2 linked regions of the Salinarimonas sp. genome follow. The protein of the gene in region 1 interacts with the protein of each later gene in a pairwise test. Links are inferred from orthologs where the notes say so. Each region holds a gene or a part of one and is shown on either strand. Other genes may lie near its edges.

Region 1 (8,377 bases):
GGCGGGATGGACATCGAGGAGGTGGCGCACAAGACCCCCGAGAAGATCGTCACGCTCACGGTTGATCCCGTCACCGGCGTGATGCCGCATCACGGCCGCGCCGTGGCGAAGGCGCTCGGCCTCTCGGGCGATCTCGCCAAGCAGGCGGCGGATCTCGTGAAGAAGCTCTATGCGGCCTTCGTCGAGAAGGACATGGAGATGCTCGAGATCAACCCGCTGATCGTCACCAAGGACGGCCAGCTGCGCTGCCTCGACGCGAAGGTCTCCTTCGATTCGAACGCGATGTTCCGCCATCCCGAGGTCGCCGAGCTGCGCGACCTGACGGAGGAGGACGACAAGGAGATCGAGGCGTCGAAGTACGACCTCGCCTACATCGCCCTCGACGGGACGATCGGCTGCATGGTCAACGGCGCCGGCCTCGCGATGGCGACGCTCGACATCATCAAGCTATACGGCGAGGAGCCGGCGAACTTCCTCGATGTCGGCGGCGGCGCCTCGGAGGAGAAGGTCACCGCGGCCTTCAAGATCATCACCGCCGACCCGAACGTGAAGGGCATCCTCGTCAACATCTTCGGCGGCATCATGAAGTGCGACGTCATCGCGCGCGGCGTGATCGCGGCGGTGAAGGCGGTGGGCCTGCAGGTCCCGCTCGTGGTGCGTCTCGAGGGCACTAACGTCGAGGAAGGCAAGGAGATCATCCGCTCGTCGGGCCTCAACGTCATCCCCGCCGACGACCTCGACGACGCCGCCCAGAAGATCGTCAACGCCGTGCGCGGCGCGTGAGCCGAAGGACGCCGAACTCTCATGTCCATTCTCATCGACGCCAACACCAAGGTCATCTGCCAGGGCTTCACCGGCAAGAACGGGACCTTTCATTCCGAGCAGGCCATCGCCTACGGCACCAAGATGGTCGGCGGCACGAGCCCCGGTAAAGGCGGCTCGACGCATCTGGGCCTGCCCGTCTTCGACACGGTCGTGGAGGCCCGCGAGGCCACCGGCGCCGACGCCTCGGTGATCTACGTGCCGCCCCCGGGCGCCGCGGACGCGATCCTGGAGGCCGTCGACGCCGAGATCCCGCTCATCGTCTGCATCACCGAGGGCATCCCCGTCCTCGACATGGTGAAGGTGAAGCGCGCGCTCTCGGGCTCGAAGTCGCGGCTCATCGGGCCGAACTGCCCGGGCGTGGTCACCGCCGGCGAATCGAAGATCGGCATCATGCCGGGCAACATCTTCAGGAAGGGCTCGGTGGGCATCGTCTCGCGCTCCGGCACGCTCACCTACGAGGCCGTGTTCCAGACCTCGAACGAGGGCCTGGGCCAGACCACCGCCGTCGGCATCGGCGGCGACCCGGTCAAGGGCACCGAGTTCATCGACATGCTCGAGCTCTTCCTCGCCGACGACAAGACCGAGTCGATCGTCATGATCGGCGAGATCGGCGGCTCGGCCGAGGAGGACGCGGCGCAGTTCCTCGCGGACGAGGCCAAGCGCGGGCGCAAGAAGCCGATGGTCGGCTTCATCGCCGGCCGCACCGCCCCTCCCGGCCGCCGCATGGGCCATGCCGGCGCCATCATCTCCGGCGGCAAGGGCGGCGCCGAGGACAAGATCGCGGCCATGGAGGCGGCGGGCATCAAGGTGTCCCCGTCCCCGGCCCGCATCGGCAAGACGCTGGTCGAGGTCCTCAAGGGCTGAGGCCGCGTGAACGGATGCGACGGTTAACGTCGCGCGAAGGGAGGCCGCGATAGGATTCGCGTCCTCCACCCGATCCGGAACGGGGGGCCCGATCGGGCGACCGGATCGACCGAGCCGGGGGCGGCTTCTCGCCCTCACACCTGCAGGCGCGGGACGCCGCGCCGAAACGGACGTAAGATCGCCATGGCACGCCAGACCGACGCCAACGAAGGTTTCCTCCAGACCTCCTTCCTCTCCGGCACCAACGCCGCGTACATCGAGGATCTCTACGCCGCCTACACGCAGGACCCCCGCTCGGTGGACGCCGAGTGGCAGGCCTTCTTCGGGGCGATGAAGGAGGAGAGCGCGACCGTCGCCAAGAACGCGAAGGGCGCCTCCTGGAAGCGGCCGAACTGGCCGATCCCGATGAACGGCGAGCTCGTCTCCGCGCTCGACGGCAACTGGGCGCAGGTCGAGAAGAGCCTCGGCGAGAAGATCCAGAAGAAGGCGCAGGGGCGCGGCGTCGAGATCAGCCAGGCGGAGGTGCAGCAGGCCACCCGCGATTCGCTGAAAGCGCTGATGATGATCCGCGCCTTCCGCATGCGCGGCCATCTGCACGCCAACCTCGACCCGCTCGGCTTCGAGAAGCGCGTCTCCGACGAGGAGCTCTCGCCGGCGCATTACGGCTTCACGCCCGAGGACTACGACCGCAAGATCTTCCTCGACATGGTGCTCGGCCTCGAGTTCGGGACCATCCGCGAGATCCTGGCGATCCTCGAGCGCACCTATTGCCAGACGCTCGGCGTCGAGTTCATGCACATCTCCGACCCGGTCGAGAAGGCCTGGATCCAGGAGCGCATCGAGGGCCCGGACAAGGAGATCGCCTTCACCCGCGAGGGCAAGCGCGCCATCCTCAACAAGCTGATCGAGGCCGAGGGCTTTGAGAAGTTCCTCGATCTCAAGTACACCGGCACCAAGCGCTTCGGCCTCGACGGCGGCGAGGCGCTGATCCCCGCGCTCGAGCAGATCATCAAGCGCGGCGGCAATCTCGGCGTGAAGGAGATCGTGCTCGGCATGGCCCATCGCGGCCGCCTCAACGTCCTCACCCAGGTGATGGGCAAGCCGCACCGCGCGCTGTTCCACGAGTTCAAGGGCGGCTCCTTCGCCCCCGACGAGGTGGAGGGCTCGGGCGACGTGAAGTACCATCTCGGCGCCTCGTCCGACCGCACCTTCGACGGCAACAACGTCCATCTCTCGCTGACCGCGAACCCGTCCCATCTCGAGATCGTCGATCCCGTGGTGCTCGGCAAGGTGCGCGCCAAGCAGGACCAGCACGGCTGCCCGCCGGACCTGCGCACCGCGGTTCTGCCGCTGCTGCTCCACGGCGACGCGGCCTTCGCCGGCCAGGGCGTCGTGGCCGAGTGCCTCGGGCTGTCGGGCCTCAAGGGCCACCGCACCGGCGGCTCGATCCACTTCATCATCAACAACCAGATCGGCTTCACCACGAACCCGCGCTACTCGCGGTCCTCGCCCTACCCGTCCGACGTGGCGAAGATGGTCGAGGCGCCGATCCTGCACTGCAACGGCGACGATCCGGAATCGGTCGTCTTCGCCGCCAAGGTCGCGACGGAGTACCGGCAGCGCTTCCAGAAGCCGGTCGTCATCGACATGTTCTGCTACCGGCGCTACGGCCACAACGAGGGCGACGAGCCGTCCTTCACCCAGCCGCGGATGTACAAGATCATCCGCCAGCACCCCTCGGCGCTGGAGCTCTACTCCAAGAAGCTCGTCGCCGACGGCGTCGTCACCGAGGCCGAGATCGAGGAGATGAAGACCTCCTTCCGCAAGCGCCTCGACGAGGAGTTCGATACGGCCACCGCCTTCAAGCCGAACAAGGCGGACTGGCTCGACGGCCGCTGGGCCGGCCTCAAGGCCGTGAAGGAGGACGTCGACGATCCCCGCCGCGGGCGCACCGGCATCGACGACGAGGTCTTCAAGCAGATCGGCGAGGCGCTCACCACCGTGCCGGAGGGCTTCGCCGTCCACCGCACGATCAAGCGCTTCCTCGACAACCGTCGCCGGATGATCGAGAGCGGCGTGGGCATCGACTGGGCGACCGCCGAGGCGCTGGCCTTCGGCTCGCTGCTGCTCGAAGGCCACCGCGTGCGCCTGTCCGGCCAGGATTGCGAGCGCGGCACCTTCTCGCAGCGCCATTCCGTGCTCCTCGACCAGGAGACGGAGGAGCGCTACACGCCGCTCAACCACATCGCCGAGGACCAGGCGCATTACGAGGTCATCAACTCGATGCTCTCGGAGGAGGCGGTGCTCGGCTTCGAGTACGGCTATTCGCTGGCCGAGCCGAACGCGCTGACGCTCTGGGAGGCGCAGTTCGGCGACTTCGCCAACGGCGCGCAGGTGGTCTTCGACCAGTTCGTCTCCTCGGGCGAGCGCAAGTGGCTGCGCATGTCGGGCCTCGTCTGCCTGCTGCCGCACGGCTACGAGGGCCAGGGGCCGGAACACTCCTCGGCCCGGCTCGAGCGCTTCCTGCAGATGTGCGCCGAGGACAACATGCAGGTCGCCAACGTCTCGACGCCGGCGAACTACTTCCACATCCTGCGCCGTCAGCTGAAGCGCGAGTTCCGCAAGCCGCTCATCCTGATGACGCCCAAGAGCCTGCTCCGCCACAAGCGCTGCGTCTCGACGGCGGAATATTTCGGCCCGGATTCGGCCTTCCACCGCATCCTGCACGACGATGCGCACTACGGCGTCGGCGAGATCCAGCTGGTGCGCGACGACAAGATCCGCCGCGTGGTGCTGTGCTCGGGCAAGGTCTATTACGACCTGTTCGAGGAGCGCGAGAAGCGCGGCGTCAACGACGTCTACCTCATGCGCGTGGAGCAGCTCTACCCGTTCCCGCTCAAGTCGCTGCAGCAGGAGCTCTCGCGCTTCAAGAACGCCGACGTGGTCTGGTGCCAGGAGGAGCCCAAGAACATGGGCTCCTGGACCTTCGTCGAGCCCTACCTCGAGTGGGTGCTGCGGCACGCGGGCTCCAAGGTCTCGCGTCCGCGCTACGCCGGCCGCCCGGCCTCCGCGGCGACGGCGACGGGCCTGATGTCGAAGCACCTCCACCAGCTCCAGGCCTTCCTCGACGAGGTCTACGCCGGCTGATCCCGGCCTCCCCGCCGCCCGCCGCCTCCCGTGCGGCGGGCGCCCGCCCCTCCTCCTCCGACCGAAGCGACCCGAACCGATGGCCACAGAGATCCGCGTACCCACATTGGGCGAATCCGTCAGCGAAGCGACCATCGCCCGCTGGTTCAAGAAGCCCGGCGAGGCGGTGAGCGCCGACGAGCCGCTCGTCGAGCTCGAGACCGACAAGGTCACGCTCGAGGTGAACGCGCCGGCGTCCGGCGTGATCGCCGAGATCGCGCAGGCGGAGGGCGCAACGGTCGAGCCCGGCGGCGTGCTCGGCACGATCGACGAGGGCGCGTCCGCGGCGGCGGCGCCGGCCAAGAAGGCCGAGAAGGCGCCGGAAAAGGCCGAGGAGAAGCCCGCCGCCAAGGCCGCGGAGCCCGCGGTGCAGACGCAGGGGTACGGCAACGCGCCCAAGACCGGCCTCTCGACCGAGGATCACGGCCCGGCGGTCGGCCGCCTCGCCCGCGAGAGCGGCGTCGATCCCGCGCAGGTCGCGGCCTCCGGCAAGGACGGGCGCGTCACCAAGGGCGACATGCTCGCCGCCATCGCGGGCGGGGGCGCGACGGCTCCCACGGCGCCGGCCCCAGCCCCCGCGCAGATGCGCGCGCCCTCCGCGCCGGACGACGCCTCGCGCGAGGAGCGCGTGCGCATGACGAAGCTGCGCCAGACCATCGCGCGCCGCCTCAAGGACGCGCAGAACACCGCGGCCATGCTCACGACGTTCAACGACGTCGACATGTCGGCCGTGATGGAGATGCGCAAGACCTACAAGGACGTATTCGAGAAGAAGCACGGCGTGAAGCTCGGCTTCATGGGCTTCTTCACCAAGGCCTGCGTGCAGGCGCTCAAGGAGCTCCCGGCCGTCAACGCCGAGATCGACGGGCAGGACATCGTCTACAAGAACTACTACCACGTCGGCATCGCGGTCGGCACCGAGAAGGGCCTCGTCGTGCCGGTGGTGCGCGACGCCGACCAGATGTCGATCGCCGAGATCGAGAAGCAGATCGGCGTCTTCGGCAAGAAGGCCCGCGACGGCAAGCTCTCCATCGACGAGATGCAGGGCGGCACCTTCACCATCACCAACGGCGGCATCTACGGTTCGCTGATGTCGACGCCGATCCTCAATGCGCCCCAGTCCGGCATCCTCGGCATGCACCGCATCGAGGAGCGCCCCGTGGTGCGCGGCGGCCAGGTCGTGGTGCGCCCGATGATGTATCTGGCGCTCTCCTACGACCACCGCATCGTCGACGGCAAGGAGGCCGTGACCTTCCTCGTGCGGGTGAAGGAAGCCCTGGAGGACCCGGCGCGGCTCGTGCTGGATCTGTGATCCTCCCCTGATCGCTCTTCACTTTTCCGGCGCGCGGACCGCCGCGCGCCGCCCATGAATTCGAGGCTCGCTGCATGTCCACCTACGATCTCGTCATCATCGGTACCGGCCCGGGCGGATACGTCTGCGCCATTCGCGCGGCGCAGCTCGGGCTGAAGACCGCCGTCGTCGAGAAGCGCAAGGCGCATGGCGGCACCTGCCTCAACGTGGGCTGCATCCCCTCGAAGGCGCTGCTGCACGCCTCGCATCTGTTCGAGGAGGCCGCCCACCATTTCGACGCCTTCGGCATCGGGGTGGGCGAGCCCAAGCTCGACCTGAAGAAGATGCTCTCCTTCAAGGACCAGGCGATCGAGGGCAACACCAAGGGCGTCGAGTTCCTGCTCAAGAAGAACAAGATCGACGCCCACCACGGGGCGGGCCGCATCGTCGCGCCGGGCAAGGTCGAGGTGACCGCCGAGGACGGCGCGACGACCACGCTCGAGACGAAGAACATCGTCATCGCCACGGGCTCGGAGGTGACCGCGCTGCCGGGCGTCGCGATCGACGAGAAGCGCATCGTCTCCTCCACGGGCGCGCTCGATCTGGAGACGGTCCCGGAGCACCTCGTGCTGATCGGCGGCGGCGTGATCGGGCTCGAGCTCGGATCGGTCTGGCGGCGGCTCGGCGCCAAGGTGACCGTGATCGAGTATCTCGACCGCATCCTCGCCGGCATCGACGCCGACACGGCGAAGCAGTTCCAGAAGATCCTCACCAAGCAGGGCATGACCTTCAAGCTGTCGTCCAAGGTCACCGAGGCGACCGCGACGGACGCGGGCGTGACGCTGAAGGTCGAGCCGGCCAAGGGCGGGGAGGCCGAGACCATCGAGGCCGACGTCGTGCTCGTGGCGGTCGGCCGGCGGCCCTACACGGACGGGCTCGGGCTGGACGAGGTCGGCGTCGCCAGGGACGACAAGGGCCGCGTCGTCACCGACGGGCACTTCGCCACCAACGTCGCGGGCATCTACGCCATCGGCGACGTGATCACGGGCCCGATGCTCGCCCACAAGGCCGAGGACGAGGGCGTTGCGCTGGCCGAACTCCTCGCCGGCAAGGGCGGGCACGTGAATTACGGCGTGATCCCCAACGTGGTCTACACCTATCCGGAGGTCGCCGCCGTCGGCGCGACGGAGGAGGACCTGAAGGCGCAGGGCATCCCCTACAACGTCGGCAAGTTCCCCTTCACGGCCAACGGCCGCGCCAAGGCGAACCTGATGACCGACGGCTTCGTCAAGGTCCTCGCCCATGCCGAGACCGACCGCGTGCTCGGCGCCCACATCGTCGGCCCCGAGGCCGGCAACCTCATCCACGAGATCGCGGTGGCGATGGAGTTCGGCGCCTCCTCCGAGGACGTGGCGCGCACCTGCCACGCCCACCCGACTCTGGCCGAGGCGGTGAAGGAAGCCGCGCTGGCGGTGGAGAAGCGCGCGCTGCACATGTGAGGGCGCCGCCCACCGTGGACGAACGGAAAAGCCCCGGGCCGCGCCGCGACCCGGGGCTTTCTCTTTTCAGGTGTAACGCGCTGCGGGCGGCCTCAGCGGGCCAGCGCCACCGGCGCGCCGGAGCGGGACAGGACGCCCTGCATCGCGCCCGGCGAGGCGCGCAGGCGTGCGGCCACGGCGCCGCCCTGGCGATAGAGGTAGATCTCGTCGTTGCGCAGGTCCCAGGCCGAGATGCGGCTGAGGTCCTCGTTCGCGCAGCCCGAGGTCGAGGCGCGGTAGAGGTCGAGCGAGGGCGAGGAGGAGAGCGTCACGCGGCAGGAGCCGCCGCCGGGCTCGCTGGCGCGCCAGGTGCCCACGAAGGTCGTGCGGGACACGCGCGGCTGCGCCGGCGCCGGGGCGGGGATGGCGGCCACCTGCGGCGAGGACGGCACGTCGGAGACGATCTGGTCCGACTGCGTGAGCCCGTCGCCGAGGACGCCCGTGCCGGGCGGCGGGGCGAGCGGCTCGGCCTCGACCACGCCGGCCGGAGCCGCGATGCCGGGCTCGAGCGGCGTCGTGGTGATGACGCCGGGCGAGGTCGCGACGACCGGGCGCTGCGGCCCGCCGAACCGGGCGGACTGGCAGGCGCCGAGCGCGAGGACGGTCGCCGCGAGCACGGTGAGGCGCAGGGCGCGGCGGGAAGTCTGGCCGAGGGCGGGGCGGGGCGTCATGG
Region 2 (5,389 bases), 1.0 Mb from region 1 along the record:
TCACCCAGCCGCTGGCCCCGGCGCTCGACCACTTCTTCAATCACCAGACACACCATCGCGGCCAGGCGCATGCGCTGCTCACCCGGCTCGCGGGCACGGCGCCGTCCTTCGATCTGATTCTCTATCACCGCGAGACCGGGCGCGGCGGCGCCACCGTGCGACCGATCACGGCCGCTTGAGGTCGATCTCGACGAGCGGCGCCGGCGGTGCGCAGGATACGGACACGGCCGGCGGCGGCGCGCAGCGACGCGAGGCCGCGATGGCGTCGACGGCGACGGCGATACCGGCGATGAGCGTCGCCAGCGCGACGATGATGGCGGTGATGCAGAAGTGGCGGGCGGTGTCGGTCATGGGGCTACGCGAATCACCTTTGTTAGCTTGTGAATGAAAGCCGGCCCCTCGTGGCCGCGCGAGGGCGCGAATGCGGCGGTTTCAGGGCAGTCGTCACGTTTCCTCGCGCCTGTCCCCACTCTCCACATCGCTTGTCAACACGCGCGGTCTGGGGGAGATAGGGCGCCATGCTGCACGTCAACGATCTCACCTACCGGCTGGGCGAACGCGTCCTCCTCGACAAGGCCTCCTTCGCCGTGCCCGACGGGGCGCGCGTCGGCATCGTCGGCCGCAACGGCGCCGGCAAGACCACGCTGTTCCGCATCCTGATGGGCGAGGTCGCGCCCGAGAGCGGCACGATCGGCATGCCCAAGGGCGTGCGCATCGGCGCGGTGGCGCAGGAGGCGCCCGGCGGGCCGGAGAGCCTGATCGACGTGGTGCTCGCCGCCGACACCGAGCGCGCCCGCCTCCTCGCCGAGGCCGAGCACGCCGACGGCATGCGCCGGGCCGAGATCGAGACGCGGCTCACCGACATCGGCGCCCACGCCGCCCCCGCCCGCGCCGCCGCGATCCTGCACGGGCTCGGCTTCGATTCGGCCGCCCAGGCGCGGCCCTGCGCGGACTTCTCCGGCGGCTGGCGCATGCGCGTCGCGCTCGCCGCCGTGCTCTTCACCGAGCCGGACCTGCTGCTGCTCGACGAGCCGACGAACTATCTCGATCTCGAGGGCACGCTCTGGCTCTACGACTACCTCGCGCGCTACCCGCACACCGCGCTCGTCATCAGCCACGACCGCGAGCTCCTCGACGAGGCGGTGGACCATATCCTCTACCTCGGCGAGGCGAAGCTCACGCTCTATCGCGGCGGCTATACCTCCTTCGCCCGCCAGCGCGCCGAGCAGGCCGCGCTCCAGGCCAAGGCGAAGGCGAAGCAGGAGGCGGAGGCCAAGCACCTCCAGGCCTTCGTCGACCGCTTCCGCGCCAAGGCCTCGAAGGCGCGCCAGGCGCAGTCGCGCCTCAAGCGCCTGGAGAAGATGACGCCGATCGCCGGCGTGATCGAGGAGACGACGCTTCCCTTCGACCTGCCGAGCCCGGACAAGCCCCTCTCCCCGCCGCTGGTGCGCGTCGACAAGGTGCAGGCCGGCTACGGCGAGCGCGTCGTCCTCAAGCGCCTCGACCTCACCGTCCTGCCCGACGACCGCATCGCGCTGCTCGGCGCCAACGGCAACGGCAAGTCCACCTTCTGCAAGCTCGTCGGCCGCCGCCTCGACCCGCTCGACGGCCGGGTCGTCGCCTCGCCGAAGCTCGACGTCGCCTATTTCGCCCAGCATCAGCTCGACGAGCTGCGCCTCCAGGACACGCCCTACGGCCACGTCGCCGAGCGCATGCGCGAGGCGCCCGAGGCGAGGATCCGCGCCCGCGCCGCCCGCTTCGGCTTTTCCGGCGCGAAGGCGGACACGCCGGTGGCGAAGCTCTCGGGCGGCGAGAAGGCGCGGCTGCTGCTCGGCCTCGCCGCCTTCGACGGGCCGCACCTCCTCATCCTCGACGAGCCGACGAACCATCTCGACATCGAATCGCGCCAGGCCCTGATCGAGGCGATCAACGACTACGAGGGGGCGGTCATTCTCGTGAGCCACGATCGCTTCCTGATCGAGGCCTGCGCCGATCGGCTCTGGGTCGTCGCCGACGGCACGGTGAAGCCCTTCGACGGGGACATGGACGAGTATCGCCGCCTCGTCCTCTCCGGCGGCCTCGACCCCGCGCGCGACCCCGCCCGCGACGCCGTCGAGCGCGCCGAGAAGGCCGCCCGCCAGGGCGAGCGCCGCGCCGCCGCCGAGCGCCGCGTCGCGCTCGGACCCCTGCGCAAGCAGCGCGACGCGCTCGAGGCGCGCATCGAGAAGATGACGGGCCTGATCGAGAAGATCGACGCGGCGCTCGCCGACGGCACGGCCTTCCAGAAGGACGCGGCGAAGGCCTCGGACCTCGCCAGGAAGCGCGCCGAGGCGGCGCATGCTCTGGCCGCGGCGGAAGAGGAATGGCTCGCGGTATCGGGGGAGTTGGAGGCGGCGGGGGGATAGGCGCTCGGTTGGGGGACGCGCACCGCTGTCATTCCCGGCCGGAGCCGCGAAGCGGCGCAGGGGAAGGGAACCCAGCGCAAAATGTCGCGCCGAAGGCGCGCTATAGGCCGCCGACCAGGCGGCTGGTCGCCGCCATGCGGACGCCGCTTTCGCGGCGGGCGAGTCGTGCTGGGCCCCCCTTATCCCTCCGCGCGCGAGCGCGCTCCGGCCGGGAATGACCGGGGGGCGGCGGGGGTGGGCCGCGACGTTTCCTTGGCCCCGCACGACGGTGAACGGAAAGTCCCCGCGAAACGCGCATTCTGCCGGCCTTCCCAGCCCTCGGCGATCCGCGCACCTTCGCGTCCGGAGGGTCGGACATGGCGTTGAAGCGTATCCTCGGCGGAAACGTGCGCGCGCCCCGTACCGCGCGCGGCCGGCGGGTCACCCCTCCACCGCGCGGGTTCCTTCCCTGTAGGGGAAGGTGGATCGCCGCGCAGCGGCGAGACGGATGGGGCGCGCGGCACGCGCGTTCGGCGAAGCCGAAGGGGACGGCGGCGGCCGGCCGGAACCGGAGGGATTCGGCTTCGCCGAACGCGCCGCTTCGCGCCGCGCCCCATCCGTCCGGTCGGCTGCGCCGCCCGTCCACCTTCCCCTACAGGGAAGGAAAATCTTCGCCGAACGGCTCTCCCCACCCGCTGGCGCTGCGGGCCGACTCCATCCCCTGCGGGGATGGCGCGGTGCGGCCCCCGCGCCTTAGCCGCGCAGGACCCCCGCGCGGCGCGCCTCGCGCAGCCAATCGGGGAATTCCTCGAACATCATGTCGTAGAGTTCCGCGTCCGTCGGCGCGGAGGGGTCGGGGACCGCGAAGAAGCCGGCATTGTCGACGACGCGGCCGGGCATCGTGTCGAGCATGGCGAGGAAGTCGAAGCCGCGCGGCAGCGTGCGGCCGATCTTGGCGGGGGCCTTGCCCTCGTGCTCGCCGATGGCGACGAATTGCCAGAAGATCGGCTCGGCCGCCGCCGCGGTGATGGCGTCCTTGGACTTGCGGACGTCCTGCGTTCCGCCGTCGGTGACGAAGACGACGTAGACCGGCAGGCCGTCGCCGAAACGCGGGCGGTATGTCGCGCGCACGAGCTCGATCGCCTCGCCGTACTTGGTGCCGGGCTCGAAGCCGTAGCGGCGCTGGCATTCCTCGGGAAAGAGGCGGTAGCTGCGCTCCGTCACCGGCCCGTGGGCGTGCGCGCCGACGCCGAAGAGGAAGACGTCGATCTCGCCGTCGTCGTCGATGGGCAGCGCGGTTGCCAGCACGCGGCGGACGAGGTCGCCGACGCGCCCGTCCTTGAACATGTCCCGCATCGAGCCGGAGATGTCGAGGACGAGGGCGACCTTGCCGCGCAGGCCGGCGACGCCGCGCTTCTCCAGGCTGACGAGCGCCGTCTCGGCAGAGGCCGCGAGCGCGGGATCACGCTTCGCGAGATCGACGAGGCGCTTGCGCAGGTCGACGACGCGGGTGTCTTCCGGGCTCGGCGCCGGCGGCGCCGCGGGCTCGTCCTCGACCGCGACGCCGTAGCTCTCGGCCAGCGGCTTCAGCCCGCCGTCGAAGCCCTGTCCCACGGCGCGGATCTTCCACGCGCCGTCGCGTCGATAGAGCGTGACGAGCGTCATCGCCGCCTCGCTCGCGCCGGCGAGATCGACGGCGAAGGACAGGGTGGCTCCCTCGGCCTCGACCAGCGCCTCGAGGGAGGCCAGATCGGCCAGCCGACGGCCGGGCGCCTCCGCCGGAACCACGGCGGCGAAGGCGACGGTCTCGACCTCGGGTTCCATGCCGGCGAGGTCGACGGCGAAAACCGTCTCCCGCGCCGCGCCGAGGGATCGCGCCAGCGCGGTCTGCCGCACCCGCTCGCGGCCAGGGGCGGGCTGGCCGTAGAAGACCATGTCGTCGTCCCCGCGCACCCTGCCGCCGGAGGCGAGCAGGAATGCGGACACGTCGACATCGGCGAGCGTGGCGGAGGTCCAGCGGATGCGGACCGTCGCGGCCGTGGCGGGAAGCGGGGCGTTGGCGCCCTTGGCGAGCGTGGGCATGGCGGTGTCGAGCCTAGGCGTGCAGCTCACGCGTGTCCAGATCGGGCGACGCACCATGCGTAGCGCGGGACGCCCGAAGATCGCCCCCGCATCACCCCGCCCCCTCATCCCCCACCACCCGCCACCGCCGCCCCGGCTCCAGCGTGTCGTACACGTCCCCCAGCGCCAGCTCCGCGCCGATCTCGGGGAGGGCGATGCGCGCGGCGGGGTCGTCGTGGCGTTCCATGGTCCAGCCGCCGGCGGCGTCGCGGCGGTAGAGCTTGGCGGCGACCACGTCCGGCTCGACGAGCAGGATCAGGCGGATCGCCTCGTGACGGCGGTATTCGTCGAGCTTGTCGGTGAGGTCTACGACGGAGGTGCCGGGCGAGGCCACCTCGACGACCAGGGTGGGGCTCGCGGCCTCGCGGGCCGCGGGGTCGGGCGGGCCGCAATCGACCACGACGTCCGGGAAGCGCACGTTCACCGGCCCGGTGCGCACGGCGGTGTCGCTCGCGGTGGTGCGGCAGCCCCGCCGCTTCGCCGCAGGCGCGAGGGCGACGAGAATGTTGCTCGCGACCACATTGTGGCTCCGCTTCGCCCCCGCCATCATCCGCAGCGGCACGCCGTCGACGAGCTCCCAGCGCTCGCTCTCGCCCACGATCCAGGCGAGGAACGCGTCGGCGGACATCGGCAACGGCTCGGCGACGGCCATCGGGGGCTCCCATGCGGCGGCGAATGCGGATGGCGGAGCCTATCACGTCTCGCGGCGCCAGGGTGGCTTTCCCTGCCCTCCAGCGAGCGGGGAGGGCGGCCGGCCCTCAGGCCGCGTTCGACAGCGCCTGGGCGCCGCGCAGCGGCAGGTGGATCATCACCACCGTTCCCACCGCGACCTGGGAGCGGATGCGCAGGCTGCCGCCGTGCAGCTCGGCGAGCGACTTGGCGAT

What was found.
Region 2: the proteins of ABL310_RS01555 (region 1) and ABL310_RS06430 interact in binary tests that used the Escherichia coli proteins (3 or more experiments, as listed by UniProt). The link is inferred for Salinarimonas sp. from one-to-one orthologs.

Annotation. Positions count from the first base shown.
Region 1 is NZ_CP157794.1:327,458-335,834, forward strand. Bases 1,516-5,036 are described here. They hold ABL310_RS01555 (2-oxoglutarate dehydrogenase E1 component), read left to right. Parts: upstream 1,516-1,872; coding sequence 1,873-4,836; downstream 4,837-5,036. Other genes in these bases: sucD (succinate--CoA ligase subunit alpha), read left to right, coding at 1,516-1,689; odhB (2-oxoglutarate dehydrogenase complex dihydrolipoyllysine-residue succinyltransferase), read left to right, coding at 4,916-5,036. In the rest of the region: sucC (ADP-forming succinate--CoA ligase subunit beta), read left to right, coding at 1-783; more of sucD, read left to right, coding at 805-1,515; more of odhB, read left to right, coding at 5,037-6,187; lpdA (dihydrolipoyl dehydrogenase), read left to right, coding at 6,262-7,665; ABL310_RS01570 (AprI/Inh family metalloprotease inhibitor), read right to left, coding at 7,758-8,375. UniProt on the Escherichia coli protein: E1 component of the 2-oxoglutarate dehydrogenase (OGDH) complex which catalyzes the decarboxylation of 2-oxoglutarate, the first step in the conversion of 2-oxoglutarate to succinyl-CoA and CO(2).
Region 2 is NZ_CP157794.1:1,376,534-1,381,922, forward strand. The notes cover bases 1-2,961. They hold ABL310_RS06430 (ABC-F family ATP-binding cassette domain-containing protein), read left to right. Parts: upstream 1-518; coding sequence 519-2,405; downstream 2,406-2,961. Other genes in these bases: ABL310_RS06420 (DinB family protein), read left to right, coding at 1-179; ABL310_RS06425 (hypothetical protein), read right to left, coding at 166-351. Outside these bases: ABL310_RS06435 (VWA domain-containing protein), read right to left, coding at 3,138-4,466; ABL310_RS06440 (Uma2 family endonuclease), read right to left, coding at 4,558-5,157; ABL310_RS06445 (ATP-binding protein), read right to left, coding at 5,264-5,389. UniProt on the Escherichia coli protein: Genetic data indicate it may be involved in ribosome assembly or function.